2 regions of the Bacillus cihuensis genome follow, and region 1 is predicted to be linked to the other one. Evidence: riboswitches for the same ligand, from Rfam matches in the RefSeq annotation. Region 1 holds a riboswitch; the other holds the start of a gene.
What was found. Region 1 has a riboswitch for FMN ahead of V179_RS0111550 (ECF transporter S component). Riboswitches for the same ligand answer to the same signal wherever they lie in the genome.
Positions count from the first base shown of each region.

Region 2: it holds a riboswitch for FMN, as region 1 does, so the genes downstream of both, ribE (riboflavin synthase) here and V179_RS0111550 (ECF transporter S component) in region 1, are expected to answer to the same signal.

Region 1 covers NZ_KI632495.1:1,171,958-1,178,832, reverse strand. Annotated here, with positions in the region: gene V179_RS31045 (hypothetical protein) at 413-571, shown strand; gene serA (phosphoglycerate dehydrogenase) at 919-2,502, opposite strand; FMN riboswitch at 2,995-3,124, shown strand; gene V179_RS0111550 (ECF transporter S component) at 3,295-3,876, shown strand; gene V179_RS0111545 (ferredoxin) at 4,056-4,304, opposite strand; gene V179_RS0111540 (helix-turn-helix domain-containing protein) at 4,590-5,660, shown strand; gene V179_RS0111535 (RecQ family ATP-dependent DNA helicase) at 5,657-6,875, shown strand, end outside.
Region 2 covers NZ_AYSD01000010.1:247,764-253,659, reverse strand. Annotated here, with positions in the region: gene V179_RS0101130 (CPBP family intramembrane glutamic endopeptidase) at 1-421, opposite strand, end outside; gene ribH (6,7-dimethyl-8-ribityllumazine synthase) at 969-1,439, opposite strand; partial or broken gene ribB (3,4-dihydroxy-2-butanone-4-phosphate synthase) at 1,486-2,103, opposite strand; gene ribE (riboflavin synthase) at 2,121-2,759, opposite strand; FMN riboswitch at 2,932-3,063, opposite strand; gene V179_RS30920 (hypothetical protein) at 3,239-3,385, opposite strand; gene V179_RS0101110 (hypothetical protein) at 3,553-4,182, shown strand; gene megL (methionine gamma-lyase) at 4,335-5,525, opposite strand; gene V179_RS0101100 (NADPH-dependent FMN reductase) at 5,679-5,896, opposite strand, start outside.

The sequences.
Region 1 (6,875 bases):
AGAATAGTTTGCCAAAAAATCTTGTTTCATAAGAAACGCCTATGGCATGAAAATAATACTATTTACTAAGAAGGATTCATACCTTAACACCCTAGCTTCACCTAATCATGGTGGCGGTGCGGAGCTGGATTTTGGAGTACATTTCTTAATAAAGTACGTATTTCTGCAAAGTAGATTGATTTTAGTAAGTCGCGAAGCCCAATCCCCATGTCCTTAATACAAAACGCCTTTACTTAGTATTATGGTAGGAGCGTTTCTTATAAAAATAGCCCATTAAGGACCCGCTGTCACCAAAAAGAATAATGTAATTGGGGATTCAGTATAGTAAAAAAATTGTGTATTTAAAGTTCTACAAATCGGTCATATCTCATACAAATAGAGAGTTGATGAAATTTTGTGTGAGGGGATAGATATGCTGGATTATGGAAAACGATTATTGATTGTCTTGATTTTTGGGATATGTATCAGTTTGATGTTTATTGGCGGGATTGGGAAGCGTGAAGTAGACGAAGGTTTTTTTACTAGAAAACTTAACGAAAATGTGAGGCATTACTACGAACACTATATGTGAATTTTTCCTCACTTAGAGAAGCATTACCAAATGAGTCATGAACAGGCAAAAAGGGTCACCTCACACACTATATACCGTTTATCCCGCATTAACGGAAAGTCGAAAGTAAGCCCCCATCTCGAAGCTTAGAGGTGGGGGCTTACTTTCCGTAAAATCCTGATTAGTGGAGAGACAGTGAAACTTGCCTTTGTGGGTTTCAAAAGGAAGTTTAGGCCTATAAGATATGAATCATACAGATGAAGCCATAACGAGCGGCGAACTTAGTCTGTGATTTATTGGAATATAGTAAATGTGGGTTCTGATCTTTTCAAATAGAACAGCCTTTTAGATCATTAACTGATAGTTAGCTAACTTCCATGTAATGTGATTCTGTATAAAAACGTAATATCATCAAGTTGTTTAAGTTTTCTTAATATGTCATCACTTAATGGATTATCAAATGAGAGTAACATGATGGCTTCCCCACCAGCTTGTTTACGGCCAACTTGCATAGTCGCAATGTTCTCCCCGTGGTCACCGAGTATTTTACCGACACGGCCAATTACACCAGGGCGGTCCATATGCTGAACGTATAGCAGATTTCCTTCAGGATGGAAATCAATTGTGAAATCATTTAAACGAACGATACGTGAGCCATAGTGATCTACATATGTTCCACTAATGCCAAGTTGTTTGTTATCACCTTTGGCTGTAACGGTAATGAAGTTACTATAGCCAAAGGTATCGTGTGAAGTTTTTTCGCCGATTGTCAGGCCGCGCTCTTTGGCAATCAAAAAAGCATTTACTTCATTGACGGGCACATCTAATCTAGACTTAAAGAACCCAGATAACAAACTTTTTGTTAATATACTTGTATCAAAATCCAACACTTCACCTGCGTAATTCACCGTAATTTCATGAATTCCCTCAGGCATACTTTGACTGACAATAGAGCCCATCTGTTTTATTAGTTCATAAAAAGGTTGGACTTTAGCAAAAACTTCTTTGGATATCGCAGGAAGATTGATAGAACTCGTGACAGGATTACCATTAAGGAAAGATAAAACTTCTTGGGCAACTTGGGTCGCTACATTTAATTGGGCTTCTTTCGTTGATGCCCCAAGGTGAGGTGTTGCAATAACTGAATCAAGTTCGAGTAACTGATGTCCAAGTGGTGGTTCTTCTGCAAAAACATCAATGGCAGCTCCAGCAATATGCCCCTTAATAATTAATTCGTACAAATCTTCTTCATTTATAATGCCGCCTCTAGCGCAATTTAATAGATATACCCCTTTTTTGCATGTTAATAAATTTTTTTTATTAATTAGGTTTCTGGTTTCTGGTGTAAGAGGGGTATGTACCGTTATAATATCAGCCAAGGTTAATAGTTTTGCCAGCTCAAGCGATGTCACACCCATTTTCTTCGCTCGATCAGACGTTAAGAATGGATCATAGACGAGCACATCCATGCCGAAAACTTTGGCGCGTTTAGCTATTTCACTGCCGATTCTACCCATTCCGACAATTCCTAGATTTTTTCCGTATAGCTCTGTTCCTATAAATGAAGATCGTTTCCATTCTCCATTCTTAAGTGAAGCTCGAGCTTGAGGGATATGGCGCATTAAAGCAGCCATCATGGCAAAAGTGTGCTCAGCTGTCGAGATTGTGTTCCCGTCCGGTGCGTTGACAACGACGATACCGCGTTTAGTAGCAGCGGGGACATCGATATTATCGATTCCGACCCCAGCCCGAGCGATGATTTTCAGATTTGGCATAGAAGAAATTAATTCTTCAGTCACAGTGGTTGCGCTTCTAACAAGAATTGCATCGATTTCATGAAGTTGATGTTTTGCTTCTACTACTGTTTTTTCAATGAGATGGACCTTTGGACTTTCTAATAATGGTCCGAGCCCTTCTGGTTTAATTGCATCTGCCACTAAAATCTGGTACAAAACCAAACACCACCCATCCTGTATAATTCACTTAATTTTCAGTTAATTTTACAGGATGGGTATACGAGTGTCAATTTGAGATAGATGTAAAAAATATGTAAATCTTTAGTGTTTCTAAAAATAATGTGGTTTGGTAGAAATAAAAAAGCAAGAAAAAGATTATATCCCGCATTAACGGAAAGTCAAACCCCTCACTAATTGAAGTATCACTTAATAAGTAAATTAGATGTTTCTCAAGTAAAACGAACAAGGTTTTTATCATTTATCACTTATTTAGTCATATTGCAAATTTAAATCCTTGCTTTTTTTTACGTTCAATGATAAATTAATACCAATTAAGATAGTATGAATATGTGAGAATGGATGTGAAATAGATTAGTAGCAGCTTGTTATCAATCTTAAGATAGGTAAAGGATGCTAATCTGATCACATAAACTTTTACTTATGTCGTACTGGTTAATTACTTTTTCGGATACGAAAAAAATTGAATAGGTCTATCTTCGGGGCGGGGTGTAATTCCCCACCGGCGGTGATGAAGTAAATCTTCAAAGCCCGCGAACCTTCGGGTTGATTTGGTGAGATTCCAAAGCCGACAGTATAGTCTGGATGGGAGAAGATGGAGGTCTCTTGAGAAATGTTCAAATTCACATGACTTGAACGTTTATTTGCTGATACCTTTAAAGCTCCCTTTAGTTCTTTGAATTAAAGGGTATTTTAATGGATGCAAATCATTTCGATGGAACCAATCCTCTTTTTCGTGGGGTAGATCACAAAAAAGAAGGAGAGAGATCTATGAAGGTGTACAATGTAAAGAAACTGGTAATTTTGGCGATGTTAGGGAGTATTTCTTATGTGTTAATGTTATTGAATTTTCCATTCCCAGGTTTACCACCATTTTTAAAGATTGATTTTAGCGATATTCCAGCGATAATAGCTGCGCTTATTTTCGGTCCTGTTGCAGGGATTATTGTTGAATTGCTTAAAAACGTATTGGATTTTGTTATGATTGGAAGTCCGACGGGCGTTCCTGTAGGACATATTGCTAACTTTGTTGCTGGGGTATTATTCGTTCTGCCAACATATTATATTTTTAAGATGTTAAATTCAAAACACGGTATGACAATTGCTTTAGTTATGGGTACTATTATCATGTCATTGTTTATGAGTGTGCTAAATTATTATGTGATTCTTCCGGCGTATACGTTATTTATGAACTGGGATGCCATGTCATCTCAGGAAACAAGACAATTTGTTACAACTGCAATCCTTCCATTCAACATTTTGAAGGGTGGATTGATTACCATCGTATTTACGCTGCTTTATATAAGAATGAAAACGTGGATTGAAAAACAAGCATTATCACACAATGTTTGAAGTGAATAGTTGAAAAAGGATGAAGGTATCTCAAAAGGGTCTGACTCTTTTGAGATACCTTCATCTTTTTTTATAGATGCAGTAAAAAGAGCTATCCCGTAAAAAAAGATCGGACCTCATACCTAGAATTAGTAGAGGCCAGACCTTTAAGGATAGCTCTTTGAATATCAAGTTAATTATTACTCAAATTTAGTAGCGTCCCCATCAAATGGTTCATCTGCAATTTTGATGGAATCTGTTGGACAGCCTTCAAATGCGTCCATCATATCATCTAAAAGAACATCAGGAACTTCAACTGTTCCCTCATTATCATCTAGTATAACGAAAGCAATGCCTTCATCATCATAATCATAAATGTCAGGCGCCGCAGCTCCACAAGCACCACAAGCGATGCAAGTATCCTTGTCAACGATTGTATATTTAGCCATTACAAAACTCCTCCCGGTAAATCCGAACTTTTCTACTTCTAAATTGTTTCATGTATTCATACTTCCTTATTGTAAAACTGAATGTAGAAATTTTCAATATAAATGTAATGAAAACACTATTTGTACTAGGTCTTGTCAAATTAAAATATGCATTTGTGATATAAATCCGATTGATTTACAAAAAAATGCTCATTTTTTATAAATCAATCGGGTTTCATGACCTATAAACTTCAATGATTTGGTACAATGGTAACAAAGATTATAACAAGGTTGTGAATATAATACATGCAAAATTACTTTGACATGATCGTACTCGATTGTATTCGTATTATTAATGGAGAACGCTCCGTTTACGCTATTTTGCATATGCTAAAGGGGAAAAAATCGTCTCAAACGATTCAAGATGTTCATCTGTTTGGACTAACCAAGCTGTTAGGTACACTACCTGATTTGACAAGAAGACAGCTTGAAATAACTGTTGATTATTTGCTTCAATCAGGGTTGATTAGTACTTTATCTCAGAATGGCTATTATATGATAACCTCAATCGGTCAGGAATTGTTAAAACAACATCTGGACAAGTACCCATTTCCAGAAACTTTGAATGGATTTAGATTTCAAAATCGTACCCAAACGTATTGGAGTAGATTAAGCCTTCTTATTCAAACTATATCACATATTATTCACAAGCAAAATCGATTTTATCCGATTCAACGGAATTTTCAAACCCAAACATGGGTCAAGCGGTATCTAGCCCTAAATCGACAAAATCGAGCGGAAATTGGCCGACATTTATTTGATGAATTATCGATGCTTTTAGAGAAAAGACCAGAAAAGGAAAGAGATATTTTTGTAAAAAGATTAACAGGTATTGATCGCATAGGAAGTACTTATTCGCAAATCGCCAAAGAATTAGATGATGACGAGTGGCATGTACGGTACTTATTTCTCGGTACAATTCATTTTATGTTACAAAAAATGGATGACACATCCGGGGAATATCCTTATTTAAATAGTGTGGGTAAAGATATTCAAGGCAATTCTCATATTCAGTTAACGAACTCGACACAGATGACATTAAAGTATTTAAAAGCAGGAAAATCATTAGAAGAGATTTCCTATATTAGAAAATTGAAGCGAAGTACAATTGAAGATCATATTGTGGAATTAGCTTACTCTGATCCTCAGTTTAATATTTCACGCTTTATGACTCCAAAAATTGCTGAAGAAATAAGAGTAGCTTCTAAAACGAGCCGAACGAAACAATTACGAGCTATTAAAGAAATCGTGGACAATAGTGAAATTAGCTATTTTCAAATTCGTCTTGTCCTGGCGAAAGTAGGTGATGATTCATGAACTTAGAAGACATTTTACTCAAGCAATTCGGCTTTAACACGTTTCGACCCGGCCAAAAAGAAGTTATCGAGTCGCTTCTAAGAGGGAAAGATACATTAGCCATGCTACCGACTGGTTCTGGGAAATCATTATGCTACCAGTTTCCAGCTTATGTATTAAAAAAATCGGTTTTAATCGTTTCACCTTTGCTATCCCTTATGCAGGACCAAGCGGAACAACTAAAAATGCGAGGTGAAAAAAGCGTAATCACATTGAATTCATTTTTAACCTATGAAAAGAAAAGGGAAGCAATTGAGCATTTAGACTCGTATCGCTTCATTTACTTATCACCAGAAATGCTTGCAATTCCGCGTATCATTGAGCGATTGCAAAAGCTTGAGATTGGATTATTCGTCATTGATGAAGCGCACTGTATTTCGCAATGGGGGTATGATTTCAGAACGGATTACTTGAACTTAGGAAATGTAAGGAGTATATTGAACAATCCGCTTACGTTGGCATTAACGGCCACCGCTACAAAAACGGTTCAAACAGATATTAAAGACAAACTAAAGCTTGAGCAACCAAAAGAAGTCATTACTTCAGTGGATCGTAGTAATATTGCCTATATGGTCGAGGAATTTTCTTCATATGATGAAAAGCTAAAAAGGCTGATGCAACTGGTGAACAGTTTTGATGGCGCAGCGATCATTTATTTTTCGAGTAAGAAAGCAGCCGAATCTGTTGCGACCTTTTTACAGGAAAATGGAGTTAAAAATATAGATTATTACCACGGGGGGATGGAACAAGAACAAAGAATGCTGATCCAGCAGCAGTTTCTTCGTGGGCAATTACGTATCATATGCGCGACCTCTGCATTTGGGATGGGCGTGAATAAAAATAATGTAAGAGTGGTTATTCATTTTCATTTACCACAAGGAATGGAAGCTTATTTACAGGAAATAGGCAGAGCAGGCCGTGACGGGTTGCAAAGTGTAGCCATTTTATTGTATTGTGACGGCGATGAAGGTTTACCACTACATTTAGTAGAGCAGCAATTGCCAACAAATTATCAAATTGAACAAACTTGTGCATCACTTCATGAAGTAGGGATTTGGAATATTGAACCGAAACTAGAAATAGACTTAAGAGAAAAGTTTACACTGACAGATGTGCAGTGGAGATGGATTACACATTATGTAAAAGAATTTGAACAAGAAGAGCCATTATTGATAA
Region 2 (5,896 bases), on a different contig from region 1:
AAATTAAGAGATAAACGAGCTCTAATAGCATCATTAAACCAAAATAGATTGTAAAGCTACCGAAGATTTGCTTCCAATTGATTCGATCATTGGCAGTAATCAGCGTCTTCAGTTTCCGTTTATGTACAAACCGGATTGAAAGCCAAATCCCTAGCATCCAAATGACGTACGTTAGATTCATAAACAATAAATCGAGCGTTGGGTCCATACCAACAAACTCGCCCGATGTATTATCAAAAACGATGCCATCTCCGTTTAGAAGGCCTGTGACCACACTCAATATGCCATATAGAAGACTCCCTGCAATAAGAGAAACCAATATAATAAGCGATGATAGCAAGTATCTTTTCCATCCGTTTTCCCCTGGAAGATCAAATAGATAATGTTTAATATGGATTCCCCCCACTAATGATATTTCCATACCCTTAATATACCATTTCATCTTATTAAATGAGATGAATATTTTGTAAATATTGTACATATCCCAAAAGTCTAAGCTAATCACATAAATTAGATCGACGCTTGACTAACTATCAAAATGTGCGTAATGCCCAGTCATCAATCAGCTCCGGCTCGCAAATCGCAAATCTCGCGCGAAAAGGGATCATTCCCGCGCGAAAACTATCGATACTGGCACGCAATCAGGACAATCTGGCTCACAAATTTGATTTTCAGATCGCAATGCTCGATAAGGAGGTTTTTTGCACCAACCTTGGTGCATTGGTAAACTATTTTTTTTCAGTGTAATCCTGCTTCTAGCAGCATCTCTTTTCCACAAAATATAATCCCGACATGTAAATTGCAAATCTCATAATTGCGTTGGAATCGGAATTTATATGTCACTCTTGTTCAAAGCACGAAAAAAGGAGCCCATAGGCTCCTTTTTCCCTCAGATTCTAATACATATTTAAATCAGCAAATTAGCCGATATGTAACAGAACAATCCGTCAATCAATTATACGTATTCCTTATTTTCCGATTAAAGTAGATAAGTTCGCCATTTCAATCGCTGAAACAGCTGATTCATAACCTTTGTTTCCTGCTTTTGTACCAGCGCGTTCAATCGCTTGCTCAATATTTTCTGTAGTAAGTAGACCGAAAATCACAGGCGTTCCAGATTCAAGTCCGACAGCCGCCATGCCTTTCGCTGCTTCATTACATACATAATCATAATGTGAGGTTGCACCGCGAATGACCGTACCTAGCCCAATTACAGCGTCATATTGTTTGGTTTGCACTAATTTTTTTGTAATCAACGGAATTTCAAATGCCCCTGGTACCCAAGCGATGTCAATATCATCCTCACTAACCCCATGGCGTTTAAGTCCATCCACTGCACCGGAAAGTAATTTTCCTGTGATGAATTCATTGAACCTGCCGACAACAATCCCTACTTTTAACCCTGTTCCGATTACTTGTGCTTCAAAATTTTTCCCCATTATAATTCCTCCTAAAAATGTTATTTAATTAAGCATGTTCTGGTGTTTCTTTATGTTTTGATTCAAGTTGGTTGCGATAGCGAATTAATTCGGCAATCGTAATAAATGTAAGCTGATGTTCTTCGGCAATGATTTGAAGTTCTGGAACACGCGCCATTGAACCATCTTCATTCATAATTTCACATATAACTCCAGCTGGCTCAGCACCGCATAAACGGGCAAGATCAACGGAAGCTTCTGTGTGTCCTGATCGTTCGAGCACCCCGCCGTCTTTAGCGATAATTGGAAAAACATGTCCAGGGCGTTTAAAGTCATTAGCGGTAGAATCATGATCCAAAAGGGCAAGCATCGTTGTTGAACGTTCAAACGCGCTGATCCCTGTAGTCGTACTTTTGTGATCAATACTAACTGTAAAGGCAGTTCCATGGTAATCTGTATTGTTCTCAACCATTGGGTGCAGGTCTAATTTCTTTGCGAGTTCATTCGTAACCGTCGTGCAAATTAAACCACGACCATATTTCGCCATAAAATTAATGGCGTCAGGCGTTGCCTTTTCTGCCAATACGACAAAATCACCTTCGTTCTCCCGGTCTTCATCATCGACAACAATAATGATTTTCCCAGCCTTCAAATCCTCGATTGCTTCTTCAATTGTTTGAAACATCCTAAACACCGCCTTTATCAGAATCCATTTTCTAAAAGAAAACTTGCTGTTAATCCAGTAGTTTGTCCAGTATTTTTAATTTGTTGAACAATATATTTCCCAATCATATCATTTTCAATATTCACGGCTTCTCCAACGTTTTTTTGTCCTAGAATCGTGTCTTTATATGTTAACGGTATTAGCGAAATTGTGATCTCATTCTTCTCAATCCTAAATATAGTTAGGCTCGTCCCGTCAATAGCTATAGAGCCCTTAGGAATACAATATTGCGCTAATCCTTCTGCCAATTTTATCGTGTAGTAAACCGCATTTTCTTTCTGTTCTTTTTTCATAATCGTACCTGTGCCGTCAATATGGCCTGAGACAAAATGACCGCCAAATCTCCCCTGCGCACTCATCGCCCGCTCTAGATTGACCTTTGCCCCCGGTTTCAACAGCTTGATTGTTGATGCCTTCACGGTTTCTGGCATTACATCCACTGTAAACAGATGATTCGTAAACTCAGTGACAGTCAGACAAACGCCATTGACTGAAATGCTATCTCCTAATTGAACATCTTCAACAATTTTCGGAGATTCAATCGTAATGGCCATACTTTGGATCCCTCTTTTTAAAGATTGGACCGTTCCGACATCTTCGATAATTCCAGTAAACATGTTTTCACCCTCTTTCTCATTTTGATGTTTCGACAAAAAAATGTACAAATAGCCCCCTAGGGACGACCTAAGGAGCTAAAGGGAGATTATGGATTTATCATATAGCCAAATAAGCCTTTCATTTTGAATTTTTCAAAATAAAGGGTTCACTATTGCCATTTAATGAGTTCCATATGTCCTTCTCCCATCCAGACTTTACTGTCGGCCTTGGAATTTCACCAAGTCCTGCCTTTTTACAGGCTCGCGGGCTTAGAATTTCTTCATCACCGCCGGTTGGGATTTACACCCGACCCCGAAGGACAAACATATTTAGCGGAATAGTTCCGCTTCATTTAAAAAGTGCGATAACACACTTTCATTACATTATACTAGCTAAACATAGATTTGTGTAAATTTTTGCTCATAATTTGTGATTTTTTGCATTTTCCATCCCATCTATGATTCCCTATTTTTTGCAATCATATTGTCATTCTAGGAAATTAATAACGCTTTTCTTCCGTTTCAGTTATGTTTTCTTCTCTTAGTGAGGTCAAATCATACAGACTGGCTATGAGTTCCAGTCCAGTATCAGTACTTGTGATAAACACTTTTGCAGATCCAATAGCGGTTATGACTGTCCCCGTCACAAAAAAACCCGCTCCAGTAATAATTAGATCTTCGCCTTGTTTAGGATAATGTATTCCACACTTGTGGAATATTACACTGTATTAGCAATTTATAGCTTGAACAGATGGTAGTATCTGACTCCTTTTGGTATCTTAAATAGTAAGTAAACAGTGAGAGAGGGGAATATATGAGTATTATTGACAAACTAGCATCCACAATGAACAGAAATGACGAAGTTCCAAATATAGAATTAGCCCATGAATTAGTTGAAAATAATAACCTAGATGGAATTAAAGAGGTGATTGAAAACCTGTCCAACAAAGATAAAAAGATCCAAAATGATTGTATAAAGGTCGCATATGAAATAGGCGTGTGTAAACCTGAGTTAATCAGTCCATATGCACTAAACTTTGTCCAATTATTAAAAAGCAGGAACAATCGGTTAGTATGGGGTGGCATGACTGCATTATCTACCATTGCAGAAATTTCTACTGATATGATCATGGATCATATTGAAACTATTTTCCAAACGATAAAAAATGGATCAGTCATTACGATAGACAAGGGCATTTTGACTTTATCAAAGCTTGCTGCAACGGATCCAATCTGTAGTGAAAAAATCTTTCCTTTTCTCCTGCAGCATTTGCAAACATGTTTGCCCAAGCAGATCCCCCAGCATGCAGAAAGTACATTATTAGCTGTGACAGCCGAAAATAAGAAAGATTTCATAGGGGTATTATCTGAAAGAGAAGAATTTTTAACTCCGCCACAGTTGAAAAGAGTGAAAAAAATTTATCACACTCTTAACAGGCAGTAAAAGCCCGATTCGTGAGATACAGTGAAACTTACTGAGTGTTATGCAGGGCATTGTTTGAGGCCCTACAGGAATACGTTAGTTTAATATATTTTTTATAGGAGTTATTCTTAGTCATAACCCGAAGAAAGAGGAGGGACATCCTCTTTCTTCTATTAAGCTCCTATCCTGTTCAACGCTTCATTCAAATCTTCCCATAAGTCTTCCCAATTCTCTAAACCTACAGAAAGGCGAATTAGTTGATCTGTAATCCCCATTTTCAAACGGGACTCAACAGGAACAGCCGAATGAGTCATTGTGGCTGGATGTTGAATAAGTGTTTCTGCATCACCTAGGCTAACTGCAATCTTAATTAATTGCAATGAGTTTAACACTTTTTGTGCTGCCTGCTTGTCACCTTTGATTTCAAACGAAATAAGGCCGCCACCGGCTTTCATTTGCTTTTTGGAAATATTGTAGTCAGGATGCTCCGTATCCCCAGGATAATAGACCGCTGCAACACTTGGATGTTGCTTCAGTTTTTTGAAGAGCTTTTCAGCATTAAATGAGTGTCGATCCATTCTGACAGGCAGGGTCTTCAACCCCCGCAGTAAAAGCCATGCATCAAAAGGGGAGATGATACCACCGATATCCTTTTGCGTTGTCATTGCTAGCTTACTAATAAATTCTTGTGTCCCCACGACAAGACCTGCCACTACATCTCCATGGCCGCAAATATACTTCGTTGCACTATGAAGCACGATATTACAGCCTAAAGCTAGCGGCGTCTGCAAATAAGGCGACGAAAAGGTGTTATCTACAACGACTTGAATATGGTGTTTTTTTGCGACTCTTGCAACCATCTCTAAATCAATCATTTTCATCGTTGGATTTATCGGCGTTTCAACATATATGCACGTTGTTTCTGGTCTGATTAATGTCTCTATTTGTTCCTCTGTCAGCATTTCTGAAAAGTCGTGTGTGATATGATATTTTTCTTTCATTAAATGTAGTAATCCGAATGTACAGCCATACAAGCCTTGCGAGCAGATAATATGGTCACCCGCTTTCGTTAGCGCAAGTAATACGGCTGAAACAGCTGCCATCCCTGAACTGAATGCAAGTCCCGCTTCTCCACCTTCTAACATGGCGATGCGTTCTTCCAGAATTTTTACAGTCGGATTGCCAAGCCGAGAATAAATATACCCTTCTTCTTCACCTGCAAATCGTCTCTCACCTTGTTCAGCACTTTCAAAAACGAACGTTGATGTTTGAAAAATAGGAGCTGCGAGACTTCCCATATGCTGCTTCGGCTCGTACCCCTCATGGATTACCATTGTTTCAATATGCTTATACTCTCTCCCCATAACTCTCCTCCTCCTTACTTCTATCATATGCTATTTTCCTCATAATTGTAAGCGTCATCAATTGAAAATGAAACTTACAACTCCTCTAGTCTTAAATTATGCAAACGCAGAAAAGGAGGGGATTTGTCATCCCCTCCTCGTTGTTAACCCTTCTTATTTACGTAAAGTTTTTAATGCACCGCTCCATGCGATAACTTGATCAAGCATAGCATTAACATTATCAAGATGTAGTTCAGCTGGTTTGAAAACACTGCCGTTTTCAAAATCTGTAAATAACGATAATGTCGGATGTACACGAACGTCAGCAATCATTAATTCACCCATGATTCCACGTAAATGTTCGGCTGCACGAGCTCCACCAGTTGAACCAT